2 regions of the Sporofaciens sp. SGI.106 genome follow, and region 2 is predicted to be linked to the other one. Evidence: predicted binding sites of a transcription regulator. Region 2 holds the regulator's gene; the other holds the start of a gene.
What was found. Region 2 encodes Rex, which represses fermentation and respiration genes when NADH is low (regulators of the CRP and FNR family bind a similar motif). Its sites were predicted from a motif close to ATTGTTAANTANTTAACAAT; they were not measured.

Region 1 (7,854 bases), on a different contig from region 2:
AATCCGTGGAAGAACAGCAGAGAGTGTTGGAGGAAGAAAGAAAAAATCTGGAAGAGATGCAGAATCAGCTTCAGTCAAAGCAGACAGAGGTTCAGCAGCTGATTGAAAGCAAAAGTGCTGAGATCAGTAGTCTGGAAGCAGAAATTGGTGAGAATGCAGCAAAACTGAAGGCATTGCAGGAAGAAGCAGAGAGACAGAGGAGACTTCAGCAGGAGGCAGCTGCAGCAGCATCAGGGAATAATTCGAGTTCGGGAAGCAGTTCCGGTGGCAGCAGCTCAGGTGGTGGAAGCAGTAGTTCCGGTGGGGCGGGTCCATCTATTCCGGCAAGCGGTAATGGGCGTTTGATTAATCCGTGTCCGTCCGCATACATAAGCAGTGAGTTTGGTGGAAGACAGTCTCCGGGAGGAATCGGAAGTACAAATCATAAAGGACGCGACTATGCGGCGGCATCAGGCAGTCCGATTTATGCGGCGGCTTCCGGTACAGTAACAACTGTTGGATATAACTCAGTGCGTGGTAACTATTTAGTTATCAACCATGGTGATATTGCAACTTTATATCAGCACTGCAGTGCAATCTATGTAAGCAGTGGTCAGTATGTAAGCTGTGGACAGAATATTGCTGCGGTAGGTTCAACGGGAGCATCAACAGGACCGCATCTTCATTTTGAAGTGCATGTAGATGGAACTCCGGTAGACCCGAGATTATATCTGTAAGCAGGAGAAGACATGAAACAAAATAAAGGATTTATAAAAGGGGCGCTTTTTGGCGCCCTTACTGTATTATTAGTAATGGGAATCCTGTCCTGTGGGATGCAATTTGCAGGAGGAACTGAAGGTGAGAATCAGTCGAAAAACCGCGAAGTGATCGGAAAGTCAGAAGAAACGAAAATTACTCTTCTAAAAACGCTTATTGATCACTATTATCGTGGTGATGTGGATGAGGAAGCACTTCAGGAGGGATTATATAAAGGATATATAGAAGCTTTGGGGGACCCGTATTCTGCATATTACGATGAAGAAGAAACAAAAGAATTGAACGAAGCCATTACTGGTGAGTTTTGCGGCATAGGTGCGTTGATGAGTCAGGATAAATCCACCGGTCTGATTACAATTGTTCAGGTATACGAGAATTCGCCAGCTTCAGAGGCGGGCTTAAAAGAAAAGGATATTCTCTATAAAGTGGATGGTAAGGATATACTTGATAAGAATTTGAATGAGGTTGTAAATAAAGTCCGGGGAGAAGAAGGAACAACGGTTGAACTGACCGTTCTCAGGGGTGAGGATGGAAAAGAAATAACGTTGACGGCTACACGAAGGGTCATTCAGACGCATACAGTAGAGAGTCGGGTATTGGAAGGCAATATTGGAGTTCTCGGTGTGTCAGAATTTGGCACGGTTACAAAAGATCAGTATATAACTGCGCTTGAGGAACTGGAAAATCAGGGGATACAGGGACTCGTTGTGGATCTCCGGGGAAATCCGGGAGGAAGCCTGGATGTAGTTGTAGATATTCTGGATGAGATGCTTCCGGAGGGAATGATTGTATCTGTGAAGGATAAGAATGGAAAAGTGGAAGAATATACTTCGGATGACGAACATCAATTCCGCAAACCGCTGGTAGTTCTTGTAGACGGCAACAGTGCCAGTGCATCGGAAATTTATGCGGGCGCTATTCAGGATTATGGAATTGGACAGATCGTCGGCACACAGACTTATGGAAAAGGAGTAGTCCAGCAGGTTTATGATTTGAAAGATGGAAGTTGCGTGAAACTGACTATTGCAGAATATCTTACGCCCAAAGGAAGAAGTATAGATGGCGAGGGGATTACACCTGATGAAGAAGTGGAGTATGAGTGGGATGAGAATCGCCCCGATTATGATAATCAGTTGGAAAAAGCTTTGGAAATAATCAAAAGTCAGTTATAAAGAATAATCAAAAGTTATGGAAATGCTATGGCTGGGAATTTGAGATTTTATAATAAATTTCAGGTTCCCGGTCTTTTTTTGTGGCATGTGAAAGTATTGACAATCTCGGCTTTGTATGTTATGATTAGACCAGAGTTCAAACTGTGGTCTAAAATGCAAAGAGGAGAGCAAAATGAAGCCGTTAGTTACCAATATACAGAAATATTCCATTCACGACGGAGATGGGATCCGTACCAGTGTTTTTTTTAAAGGATGTCCTTTGAAATGTATGTGGTGTCACAATCCGGAGACACAGAATTTTAATAAGCAGGTTCTTACGAATCGCGAGAAATGTGTGGTATGCAGAACCTGTGAAAAGGCCTGCCCGAATGGAGCGATTCGGTTGGAAGACGGCAAGATGGTGACAGATCGAGTATTGTGTGAGGCGTGCGGAACCTGCACAGAATATTGTCTGTTGAATATCAGAGAAATTGCCGGGAAGGAATATGAGGTTAAAGAACTGGTCAAAGAGCTGAAAAAGGATCTGATGTTTTATGAACAGTCCGGCGGAGGGGTTACCTTATCAGGTGGAGAAGTAATGTGCATGAATATGGATTACATAGAGGCTCTTGTGAAAACCCTGGATCATCAGGGAATAACTGTGACGATCGATACCTGTGGGTATGCGCCATACGAGAATTTTAAGAGAATACTCCCTTATGTGAATACTTTTCTGTATGATATAAAGGCAATTGACAACGAAGTACATAAGAGATTCGTTGGAGTTGATAATAGTCTGATACTGGAGAACCTGGAAAAACTGAGTGAAGACCAGGGGCGTATCTATATCAGAATTCCCACGATAAAAGGGGTGAATGCGGATGATATGAGTATGCAGGCAGTGATTGACTGGCTGAAAACTCATAATATAAATGTGGCACAGGTAAATCTTCTGCCTTACCACAATACCGGCAGCAGCAAATATGGAAGACTTGAGACGGAATATGAGGGACAATTTTTAAGCACGCCGGATAAAGAAGAAATGCAGCACTTTATGGAAATGTTCCAAAAAGCAGGATTCAACAACACAAAAATAGGAGGTTAAGGACATGGGAAAAAGAGGTATGAATGAACGTGTACAGGCACTTCGGGAATTGAGTGTTAATACACAGCCGCACATTGATCTGGAAAGAGCAAAGAGCGAGACGGAAACTTATAAGAAATATGAAGGTCAGTTGTCCATTCCGGAATTAAGAGGACAGGTACTGTATGATTATTTCTCAACTAAAACACTTTATATCGGTGAAGGAGAGCTGATCGTTGGAGAAAAGGGAGACAGCCCGCAGGCTGCACCGACTTTCCCGGAATTATGCTGCCATACAGTAGAAGACATGCATGTAATGAATGACCGTGAGCTTATCAGTTTTAAGGTAAAAGAGGAAGACTACAGTTATCAGGAAGAAGTTGTCATTCCTTACTGGGATAAACGTTCTACACGTTCTAAGATTGTTGCGAATATGACTCAGGAATGGAGAGATTGTTATGAAGCAGGTCTCTTTACCGAGTTCATGGAACAGAGAGGACCGGGACATACGGTAGGATCTTTTAAAATTTATGAAAAAGGTTTTCTGGACTATAAAGAAGATATCCAGAAAGCAATTGATGCGCTGGATTTCCAGAACGACCTGGAAGCATTTGACAAGAGAAATCAGCTTCGTGGTATGTCTAAAGCCTGCGATGCTATTATGATACTCGGCGAGCGCTATGCAGCATATGCGAGAGAACTTGCTGAAAAAGAGGCTGATCCGAAGAGAAAAGAAGAGCTGCTTCAGATTGCAGCAAACTGTGATGTAGTACCGGCACACAAACCGGAGACATACTGGCAGGCAATTCAGATGTACTGGTTCGTTCATCTGGGAGTAACTTCAGAACTGAATCCATGGGATGCGTACTCACCGGGACGTCTTGATCAGCATTTGAATCCGTTCTATGAGAAGGATGTAGAGGCTGGAATCCTGGACAATAAAAAAGCGCTGGAATTGCTGGAATGCCTCTGGGTAAAATTCAATAATCAGCCGGCTCCTCCGAAGGTAGGAATCACACTGAAAGAAAGCTCAACATACACAGACTTTGCCAACCTGAATACCGGTGGTATTACACCGGAAGGAGAAGATGGTGTCAACGAAGTCAGCTATCTGATTCTTGACTGTATGGATGAAATGAAGCTTCTTCAGCCAAGTTCCAATGTACAGATCAGCCGTAAGACACCACAGAAGTTTTTGAAGAGAGCCTGCGAAATTTCCCGTAAAGGATGGGGACAGCCTGCATTCTACAATACAGAGGCTGTTATTCAGGAACTTCTTAATGCAGGAAAGTCGCTGGAAGATGCAAGACGCGGTGGAACCAGCGGATGTGTCGAAACAGGTGCGTTTGGAAATGAAGCATACATCCTGACAGGATATTTCAATATTCCGAAAGTATTTGAGCTTACATTAAATAATGGATTTGATAAAGTGTCAGGCAAACAGCTGGGATTGAAACTGGGATATGCTACAGAATTCAAGACCTACGATGAACTGTTCGATGCATTTAAGAAACAGATGAAATACTTTATCGATATCAAGATTGAGGGAAGTAATGTAATCGAGAAGATTTTTGCAGAATACATGCCGGCACCGTTCCTTTCTATCATTACAAATGACTGTATTGCAAAAGGAAAGGACTACAATGCAGGTGGAGCAAGATACAACACAAAATATATTCAGGGTGTTGGTATTGGAACGATTACAGACTGTCTGGCTGCAGTTAAATACAATGTATATGACGAGAAGAAATTTACGATGGAAGAACTCATGCAGGCGCTGGATGATAATTTTGAAGGACATGAGAGAATCCTGAATCTTGTAAAGAATCATACACCAAAATATGGTAATGATGATGATTACGCAGATGATATTATGAAGAGCGTATTCCGTTTCTACCAGGGTGAGGTAACCGGAAGAAAGAATATGCTTGGAGGAACATATCGTGTCAACATGCTTCCGACAACCTGTCATGTATACTTCGGTGAAGTGCTGCTGGCAAGTGCAAATGGACGTCTTGCACATGTACCGGTTTCAGAAGGTATTTCACCTGAGAAAGGTGCCGATGTCAACGGACCGACTGCTGTAATTAAATCCTGTGCGAAGATGGATCACCTGATGACAGGAGGAACTCTGCTGAACCAGAAATTTACTCCGGGTGTTGTGGCAGGAGAAGAAGGACTGGATCAGATGGCAAATCTGGTTCGTTCCTACTTCAATATGGATGGACATCATATTCAGTTCAATGTTATTGATCGTGAAACTTTGATTGCCGCTCAGAAGAATCCGGAAGAATACAAGGATCTGATTGTACGTGTTGCAGGATATAGTGACCACTTCAGAAATCTGAGCAAAGCATTGCAGGATGAGATTATTAACAGAACAGAACAGAGTTTTAATTAAGACGGCGGATAAGGGGACGGTTCTCTGTCCTTCTGTCCTTTTACAAGGACAGAGTGGGACAGAGAACCGTCCCCCTCGTCCCGTCCCAGACAGGAGGTAAAAAAGATGAAAAGTATAGAACAATTAAGACTTTATATGGAAAAAGAGGGACTGGATGGTTTTTATGTGGCCAAGCCTGCGAATGTCAGATGTATCAGCGCTTACACTGGTGAGGATTCTTATCTGTTTATTACAAAAGGAAAACAGTATTTTCTTACGGATCCCAGATATACAGAACAGGCATCCTATGAATGCCCGGATTATGAGATTGTAGACTGGCGCAATGGTTTTAGTTACAATATTGGGGCGGCAGTTGCTCATTGTGCAGAAATGAATCAAGTGAAAAAGATTGGATTTGAACAGGATTATCTGACTTTTGGGGCATGGAAGTCCATGCAGGATCAGTCTGAGGCGGAGTTCGTACCTACATTGAATGTTATTGAAGGATTCCGGGCGGTGAAGACCCCGGAAGAAATCAAAAATCTGACGATTGCCTGTGATATTGCATCGAGAGCATTTGATCTGATTTTGAAAGATATCCGGGTAGGTGTGACAGAAAAAGAACTTGCATCGAAGCTGGCACATTACATGGTAATGGAAGGTGCGGATACGAAGCCGTATGGGGGAATCCTGATATCCGGAGCAAGAACCTCACTTCTTCACGGAATTCCGGGAAATAAGGCAATAGAATATGGGGACTTTGTACTGATGGATTATGGATGTCAGTATAAAGGTTATTTATCTGATATGACGAGAACCGTTGTTGTAGGAAAGGCAGATGAGAAGCAGAAAGAGGTGTATAATCTCTGCCGCCGCATGACAGAAGATACGGAGAAGGCTGTCAGAGCAGGCGTGACGGGAATCTCATGTTACGAAGCTTCACTGGAAGCAATTAAAGATACAGAATATTTCCAGTATCATTATAAAGGAATCGGTCATGGAGTTGGTCTGTTTGTTCATGAATTGCCGAATATCGGTGCAAACTGCAGCAATATTCTTATGGAGAATGCCGTAATGACGGTAGAACCAGGTCTTTATATTCCGGGTTGGGGCGGCGTCCGTATTGAAGATCAGGGTATTGTCACGAAGGATGGATATGAGAACCTGATAAGTGCTACACATGAGCTGATTGAGCTCTAGACAATGGAGGAAGGGGACGGTTCTCTGTCCGATTAATCGGACAGAGAACCGTCCCCCGTGCCGTTCAGCGCCCTGTCTTTGCCCTGCATAAAGTGGTCTTTTTTCAGAATCGCAAATGCTTTTTCATAATTATTTTTCCGCATGTAATTTACCATTTTTTTCAAATTTTCATTAGTAGGAGCAATGCGCATTCCGTTTTTGACGGAATACAAACCTATACGTACCAATTCATATAGGTTGGATTCGTAAAATTTCGTGATGCGTTCGTTATCGAATATGCTGATGATCTCCAGATGCATCTGGGTATCTGCCAGCTCCCATTCGTAGATATCCCCTGCCTTCGCGCACATCTGTACCACTTTGGTCTCAATGCGGTAAGAATATTCTTCAGCCCTGCCGCTGTCGTAAATCAGTTTGAAAGCAGCACCTTCAAATAATTCGCGGAGCTGGTAAATATCATTGATATCTTTATCGGTGATTTCTTTGACGGTCATGGATTTGTAATAATCTGTCACAATCAGTCCTTCTGACTGGAGCATTTTAATTGCCGTACGAACCGGATTGCGGCTCATGCCCAGTTCTTCGGTCAATTTTGCCTCTGTAAGAGGCATGCCCGGAGGATAGGTCAGATTCATGATTCGGTTTTTAATGATTTCGTATGCCTGGTCGGCAAGCGATTGTCTTTTTTCAGCCATAAATGTCCTCCCTGCCATAAAAAGTATGGCTCATTTGGTTTTCTTTGAGATATTGTATACAATTATGAACGATTTTTCAAGGAAAAACAGTGCTTTTTTAAGAAAAATGTTGACTTTTCTTTTGACACATGTTATATTGTATACAAACATAGAAAATGTATACAAAACATTAAAGTGAATACAAGATATGGCGAATTTAGGAGGGAAATCATGAAGTTAGGATTTATCGGAACAGGTAATATGGCAGGAGCTATCATGGGCGGAGTAATCAAGAGTAACGTATTTAAACCGGAAGAGATCATAGGGGCAGATTTATTTGCACCGGGACGCGAGAAGGTGAAAGCACTCTATGGAATCAATGTTACGGATAGCAATAAAGAGGTTATAGAAAAGGCAGAAGTAGTTATTCTTTCTGTAAAGCCACAGTATTATGAATCTGTGATCAGTGAAATAAAAGAACTGGTCAGACCGGAACAGATTATTGTTACAATTGCACCGGGAAAAACTCTGGGTTGGCTTGCTGAAAAGTTTGAAAAAGATGTGAAGATCGTACGTACTATGCCGAATACACCGGCTATGGTAGGGGAA
Region 2 (7,854 bases):
TATCAGTACCGCTCCTTTATTTGACAGGCTTCTCGGATAACCGTCACCATATCCCACCGGTATGGTTGCAATCTTTCGCGGTGAATCTGCCACATAGGTTGCTCCGTAGCTGATAGTAGCTCCTTTTTCCACCCATTTCACATGTGTAACATGGCTGATCAGCTCCATTGCTGGTTTCAATGGTACGTTTTCCTTGACAACCTCCTCGGAAGGATACATACCATAGGTAGATATTCCTGCCCTGGCCAGATCCATATTCGCCTCTTTCATATCGATAATTCCCGCACTGTTGGAACAGTGATAGAACTCAAAGTTCACTCCACGGTCAGTCAAAGCCTGCCTCATCCACTGATATTTTTCAATCTGTTTCTGCGTAAATGTCTTATCTGTCTCATCCGCCTTGGCAAAATGTGTATACATACCTTCCATTACCAGATTCGGCATGGAGGCAATCCTTCGTATAATCTCTGCGTTTTCCTCATTAATTAAAAATCCAAGCCTGCCCATGCCTGTATCAAGCTTAATATGCACATATGCTTTCTTTCCCATTTCCACTGCAAGATTCGATAAATCCTGTGCCATCTCTTCCGTATAACAGGTTACCCGGATATTTCGTTCGATCATATCCCTGCGCTGTTCCGGGAAGACACATCCCAGTACCAGAATCGGCTTCATAAGATCATGCTCTCTCATAAAAAGCGCCTCGTCTGCGGTTGCCACCGCGTATCCCCAGACATAATCCCTGGGTTCCAGTATTCTTCCAACCTGAACAGCACCGTGTCCATAAGCATCCGTTTTCACTACTGCGATCATCTTCGTATCCGGATGCAGGTTTCGCCTCATCATTTCCATATTATATTCTATGGCATCCAGATTCACTCTTGCACAAACTCTGCTATATTTCTTCATTTAATCCTCCTCCAATTTTCTCAAAACTACTGCCAGATTCTCCGCCAGATCCCGCGCCAGCACGCTGTATGCCCCTTTTTGCTTTCTGGCCGCATCCCCGGCCAATCCATGGAGATATGCGCCCAGGACACCTGCCTCATAAACATCTGTGCCCTGTGAAAGGAGTCCTCCGATAATGCCGGCAAGAACATCTCCCGAGCCTGCCTTTGCCATGGCAGCATTACCTGAGAGGTTCAAAGCCGTGTGCCTTCCCTCACATGCCGTGAGAGTTCGGGCATCCTTCAGCACACAGGTGACCGGATAGTTTTTCACAAACTCCTCCAACATTTCTCTTTTATTCTCCCTGAGTTCCGATACCGGTTTCTTTAAAATCCTGGACATTTCTTTCATATGTGGAGTAAATACAAATTGGTTTTCCCTCAGATCTTTCATATATTTTGGATTTTCTGCCAGTAGATTCAGTCCATCCGCATCAATCACACATGGAACAGCCACATACTCCAGGGTAGTGCGCAGAAGCTTTTTCGCCAGATCTGTCGTCCCGATTCCGGAACCGATGACAACTGTATCTGCCCATCGGAGCAGGGAAATTAACTCTCTCTCATCGAACAAATCATAAGTCGTTATAATTGCTTCCGGAAGGAGCTGCTGAAGAATCATTCGATTTTCTTCTGCCGTGTAGATCTGCACCAGTCCGGCGCCTGTCATATATGCCGCATATGCATTCAGCCAGGCTGCTCCCGCCATCCCCTTACTGCCTGCAATCACAAGCAATCTTCCATAGGTTCCTTTATGGGAATCTTCCCTGCGCTCCGGCATCATTTTCTTAATATCCTTCTCCTCCAGGGCACAGACTGTATGAATATCCTCATCCAGGCATTCTGTATTGATACCGATATCCGTTACGATTACCTCACCGGCCATCTGCCGTCCCGGATCCATATAGAGCCCCAGTTTTCCCCTCTGAAAGGTTACTGTCACATCTGCATGAAATGCATGCCCCAGTATTCTTCCGTCTGCCGCACTGATTCCCGACGGCACATCCACGGCAAACCTGACTGCCTCTGCCTGATTCATCTCTTCAATCAACTCGCCATATCTTCCCTCTATATCTCTATTCAATCCTACGCCAAATAAGGCGTCTACTATGACACTATATTTTCCGGATTTCCATTCACTGACTGTTCCTCCTGCTTTTTCAAACAAATCCATCTGATACACTGTCTCCGGGGTCCTGCTCTCCATGCGTCCCGCCAGAACCGCCTTAACAGAATATCCTTTCTCCAGCAGCATCCTTGCAATCGCAAATCCATCTCCACCATTATTGCCGGAGCCACACACAATGCACACATCTGACAGATCTGTTTTTCGATCTTCCATAACTTCCACACAGGCTCTTGCTGCATGCTCCATCAGTTCCAGAGATGGAATCCCAAGATCACAGATGGTGTGGCGGTCCGCCTCCTTCATCTGATTTCCATCCGGTAAATATATCATATCTCTTTTCCTCCTCTTATTTTCAGCCTGACTATACGCAAAAGACGTGTAAAGAAAGCCTGCACAGCACAGACCGACATTACACGTCCCACTTTCGTTTCAAGACTCACTCTATTCTGTTTTATGCTCCTCGTTATATCGGCTGATATTATAGGATAACCTCATCAGACTCTCTGACAGATGAACATTTTCAACAATGACATGTTCCGGCAGATTCAAATCTGTATGAGCAAAGTTCCAGATTGCTCTGACTCCATGCTCTACCAGTTCATTTGCAACGTCAATCGCTTTTGCCTTCGGTATAGTAAGTGCGGCAATCTCAATATCATTTTTGCCTATAAACTCTCTCAATTCACTCATCATTCGAATCGGAACACCACGAATGGACACACCTGCAAGGGTAGGATTTACATCAAATATCCCTTTCAGAACAAATCCTCTCTTTTCAAATGCCGCATAATTTGCCAGAGCCTGTCCCAGGTTACCGGCTCCGATAATAATCATATTATGGTTCTTCTCAAGCCCCAGGATTTTCCCGATCTCCGTGTATAAATATTTTACATTATATCCGTATCCCTGTTGTCCAAATCCACCAAAATTATTCAGATCCTGTCGAATCTGGGATGCCGTCACCTTCATCTGCTTACTCAGCTCATTTGAGGAAATACGTTCTACACCATTTTCAAGCAACTCGCCCAAATAGCGATAGTATCTTGGAAGTCTTCGTATTACAGCCTGAGAAATTTCTCTTTCTTCCACTAGTCTCACCTTCCCGATTTGTTTCTCTTCATAATATTATATAGAATTGTCAACTCAAAGTCAAACTTTTAGTTGTATTTTGCATAAATTTCGTTATAATTATTGTGAGTAATACTAGGTTTAGGAGGTCATGCCATGATTTTATCATGCCATAACATCAAAAAAGCTTTTGGAGAAGAAGTCATTGTAAAACATGGCTCTTTTCATATAGAAGAACACGAAAAAGCAGCACTGGTGGGTCTCAATGGTGCCGGCAAATCCACGATTCTTAAGATGATCGTGGGGGAACTTTCCCTGGATGACGGTTCTGTCACTCTTGCCAAAGGAAAGACTCTCGGATATCTGTCCCAGCACCAGGAAGTCACTACCGGTCATACGATTTACGAAGAAGTAAAAACTGCCAAGGCAGATGTCATCGAGATGGAGCGTCAGATCCGCTCTATTGAAGAGGAATTATCATCTCTGTCCGGACAGGAGCTGGAAGACAGACTTACCACCTATCATCGGCTGACAGATACCTTTGAGCGGGAAAATGGATACGCTTACGAAAGCGAGATTACCGGAGTACTGAAAGGACTGGGATTTGAAGAGTCTGAATTTGGGAAACCGGTCGACACCCTCTCCGGCGGTCAGAAGACCCGTGTCGCGCTGGGTAAATTATTGCTGACACGCCCGGATGTCCTTCTTCTGGACGAGCCTACCAACCACCTGGATCTGAATTCTATTGCATGGCTGGAGACTTATCTTCTGAATTACCCGGGCGCCGTTCTCATTGTATCCCATGACCGTTATTTTCTGGACCGTGTCGTAACAAAGGTCATTGAAATCGAACTGGGAAATATCATGATGTTCCCCGGAAATTACACAGCCTTCGCACAGAAGAAACAGATGATCCGGGATGCCAGACTGAAAGAATATTTAAACCAGCAGCAGGAAATCAAACATCAGGAAGCCGTCATCGAAAAACTGCGCTCCTTCAATCGGGAAAAATCTATTAAGCGGGCAGAAAGCCGTGAAAAAATGCTGAACAAAATGACTCTGGTGGAGAAACCTGCAGAAATCCACAGTGAAATCCACCTGACACTTGAGCCTTCCTGTGTAAGCGGTAATGATGTACTCTCTGTAGAGAATTTGAGCAAATCCTTTCCGCCGCAGACATTATTTTCCAATATAAGCTTCGAGATTAAACGCGGGGAACACGTAGCAATAATCGGTGATAATGGAACGGGAAAGACCACACTGCTCAAGATACTGAATCAGGTACTTCCGGCAGACAGCGGTACATTTACCCTGGGAACGAACGTCAAAATCGGATATTACGACCAGGAGCATCACGTCCTTCACATGGACAAGACCATTTTTGAGGAAATATCCGATGATTACCCCTCTCTTACCAACACCCAGATTCGTAATATGCTGGCAGCATTTCTGTTTACAGGCGACGACGTCTTTAAACTGATCGGGGATTTGAGCGGTGGAGAAAGAGGTCGGGTATCTCTTGCAAAACTCATGCTCTCAGAAGCGAATTTTCTGATTCTGGATGAGCCTACCAACCACCTTGATATAGCTTCCAAAGAAATACTGGAAAAAGCCCTCAACGATTACACCGGCACCGTGTTATACGTTTCCCACGACCGTTATTTCATCAACCAGACCGCCTCACGAATTCTGGATCTGGTGAACCAGACCTTTGTAAATTATATAGGAAATTACGATTACTATCTGGAGAAAAAAGAAGAACTGACCGCCGCCTATGCCGGTCAGACCATTTCCGAATCCAGTATTTCAGGAAAAAGAGCCGCTGTCACTGCAACCAATCCCTCCACTTCTGCCGTATCCGAATCCAAGCTGAGCTGGCAGGAACAAAAAGAACAGCAGGCGAAAGAACGAAAACGCCTGAACGATCTGAAAAAGACAGAAAACCGGATCACCGAACTGGAAGAACGGGATGTTGAAATTGATGAACTAATGGCTCAGGAAGAGGTATACACTAATTCCGTCCGGTGTCAGGAACTGGCACAGGAAAAAGCAGCGATCGCCGATGAACTGGCTGAGCTTTATGAACGCTGGGAGGAACTTGCAGAGTAAACTGAACAAAAAGGTACACCGCAAATGTTAATTGGGGACGTAGCAAAATGCATTTTGCTACGTCCCCAATTAACTTACAATCTTTTCGCAATTGCCTTAATAAACTCCTCACTGTTCAGCACCGTCGGATTCTCCATCGTTGTGATCAGCGCCAGATCCTTTGTCATCTCGCCACCTTCGATCGTGTCAATGGTAGCTTTCTCCAGACGGTCTGCAAACGCCATCAGCTCTGCATTTCCATCCAACTCACCACGTTTTCTTAGAGCTCCTGTCCATGCGAATATGGTTGCAACTGAGTTCGTGGAGGTTTCCTCTCCCTTCAAATGTTTGTAATAGTGGCGCTGTACGGTTCCGTGAGCAGCCTCATACTCATAATATCCGTCCGGTGACACCAGTACGGAAGTCATCATGGCAAGAGAACCAAATGCAGATGATACCATGTCACTCATTACATCCCCGTCGTAATTCTTACATGCCCAGATGTAACCGCCCTCGGATTTCATTACACGTGCAACGGCATCATCGATCAGAGTATAGAAATATGTAATACCAGCCGCATCAAATTTTTCTTTATATTCCGCATCAAAGATTTCCTGGAAAATATCCTTGAATGTGTGGTCATATTTTTTAGAAATAGTGTCTTTGGTAGCAAACCAGAGATCCTGCTTTGTATCCAGTGCATAGTTGAAGCAGCTTCTTGCGAAACTTTCGATGGAATCACACAGATTATGCATGCCCTGTGCCACGCCCGGTCCTGCGTAATTATGTACGAGTTCTCTTGTCTCTGTTCCATCTTCGGCAGTATAGACCAGTTCTACCTTTCCAGGTCCCGGAATCTTCATCTCGGTGTTTTTATAAACATCACCGTATGCATGTCTTGCAATGGTAATCGGCTTCTTCCAGTTCTTAACGCAAGGCTCAATTCCTTTTACAACGATCGGTGCACGGAATACGGTTCCATCCAGTATAGCACGGATGGTTCCATTCGGGCTCTTCCACATTTCTTTCAGGTTATACTCCGTCATACGTGCAGCATTCGGTGTGATGGTAGCACATTTTACTGCCACTTTATACTTTTTCGTTGCATTGGCAGAATCAATAGTTACCTGATCATTTGTCTCGTTACGATGCTCCAGTCCCAGATCATAATACTCTGTGTTGAGTTCAATAAATGGTTCCAGAAGATTGTCCTTGATCATCTTCCAGAGGATTCTCGTCATCTCGTCTCCATCCATCTCTACAATAGGGGTTGTCATTTTAATCTTTGCCATTGCCTTCAGCTCCTTTTCGATATTCTATACTCTAAATTTCTAAGCTCTGTTAAATCTTAATTATTGTTATTCTTCATTCATGTGGAGATTTGCCATTACCTTAATAATATGCTCATTCGCCAGTTTCTCGGCCAGAACCTCATCCTTACTCTTGATTGCATCCAGTATTCCCCGGTGCTCTGCTATGGACTTCTCTGCCCGGTCTTTGGCACCTACTGACATTGTTCTTGCAATCTGCACATACTTGTGAAAATCTGATAGAACATGCTCCAGTATACGGCTGTTGGAGGCCTCGTACAGTACCTTGTGGAACTTACCGTCCAGATCGGATACCTGTTTCGCCTTCTCATTTCCTTCTTTTTTCAGATGAAATTCTGACAAAAGTATGATCTCTTCCAGTTCCTCAATCTGTTCATCAGTAATATGTCTGGTTGCCCACCGTGCGCATAATCCTTCCAGCATGGAGCGGATCGTATAAATATCATGCACATCTTTAGGTGTAATTCCAGTCACATATGCTCCTTTATTCGGGATGATCGTAACCAGTCCTTCCAGCTCCAGTTGTCTTAATGCTTCCCGGACCGGCGTCCTGCTGACTCCCAGCTCTTCTCCGATAGAGATTTCCCTTAATTCTTCATGCTCCTTATATTTTCCGGATAAAATATCCTCTCTCAGTTTCCGAAACACTCTTCCCCTCAGTGAGCGATCCTGATATTCTTCCATGATTTGCCTCTTTCCGGAGTTTCCCCCAATTGATACTACAGCAATTCCACGCCCAGCTTCTTACAGGCATCATCAATTACCTTAAGCAGCTCGTCGTCTGTCAATACGGTAACTCGTCCGCTTTCATATTCCTCATCCACCCAGGCTTTTACCATAGCTACAAGCTCCGTATTCTTATCTACCTGCTTCTCCTGTGGAAGGCGAAAATATGTATTGATCCAGTGTGCGATTCCCGCAAGTCCTGATGTATTGGATACTGCTACAAGCGGTGGACGGTTCAGGAATTTGTCAGTATCAAATACATTGTAGATCTCCTCATTTTTCAAAAGACCATCCGCGTGGATTCCTGCTCTTGTCACATTGAAATTCCTTCCGACAAACGGTGTCCTGGATGGAATCGTGTAACCGATTTCTTTCTCATAATACTCTGCCAGCTCTGTAATGACTGTGGTATCCATTCCATCCAGAGTACCCCGAAGCTGCGCATACTCAAATACCATAGCCTCAAGCGGAGTATTGCCGGTACGCTCTCCGATTCCGAAGAGGGAACAGTTCACGCCGCTGGCTCCATACAGCCATGCTGTAGTAGAGTTGCTGACTGCCTTAT

Region 1: a site for Rex is predicted at 2,013-2,032, ahead of ACQRCC_RS11500 (trans-4-hydroxy-L-proline dehydratase activase). Genes of this name have one in related genera too.

The regions. Positions count from the first base shown of each region.
Region 1 is NZ_JBNPMZ010000016.1:25,362-33,215, reverse strand. It holds gene ACQRCC_RS11510 (murein hydrolase activator EnvC family protein) at 1-716, shown strand, start outside; gene ACQRCC_RS11505 (S41 family peptidase) at 729-1,928, shown strand; gene ACQRCC_RS11500 (trans-4-hydroxy-L-proline dehydratase activase) at 2,101-3,012, shown strand; gene hypD (trans-4-hydroxy-L-proline dehydratase) at 3,017-5,392, shown strand; gene ACQRCC_RS11490 (M24 family metallopeptidase) at 5,498-6,571, shown strand; gene ACQRCC_RS11485 (GntR family transcriptional regulator) at 6,604-7,266, opposite strand; gene proC (pyrroline-5-carboxylate reductase) at 7,477-7,854, shown strand, end outside.
Region 2 is NZ_JBNPMZ010000001.1:70,523-78,376, reverse strand. It holds gene alr (alanine racemase) at 1-909, opposite strand, end outside; gene ACQRCC_RS00330 (NAD(P)H-hydrate dehydratase) at 910-2,406, opposite strand; gene ACQRCC_RS00325 (redox-sensing transcriptional repressor Rex) at 2,518-3,165, opposite strand; gene ACQRCC_RS00320 (ABC-F family ATP-binding cassette domain-containing protein) at 3,301-5,253, shown strand; gene ACQRCC_RS00315 (NADP-dependent isocitrate dehydrogenase) at 5,328-6,524, opposite strand; gene ACQRCC_RS00310 (GntR family transcriptional regulator) at 6,591-7,247, opposite strand; gene ACQRCC_RS00305 (2-isopropylmalate synthase) at 7,283-7,854, opposite strand, start outside.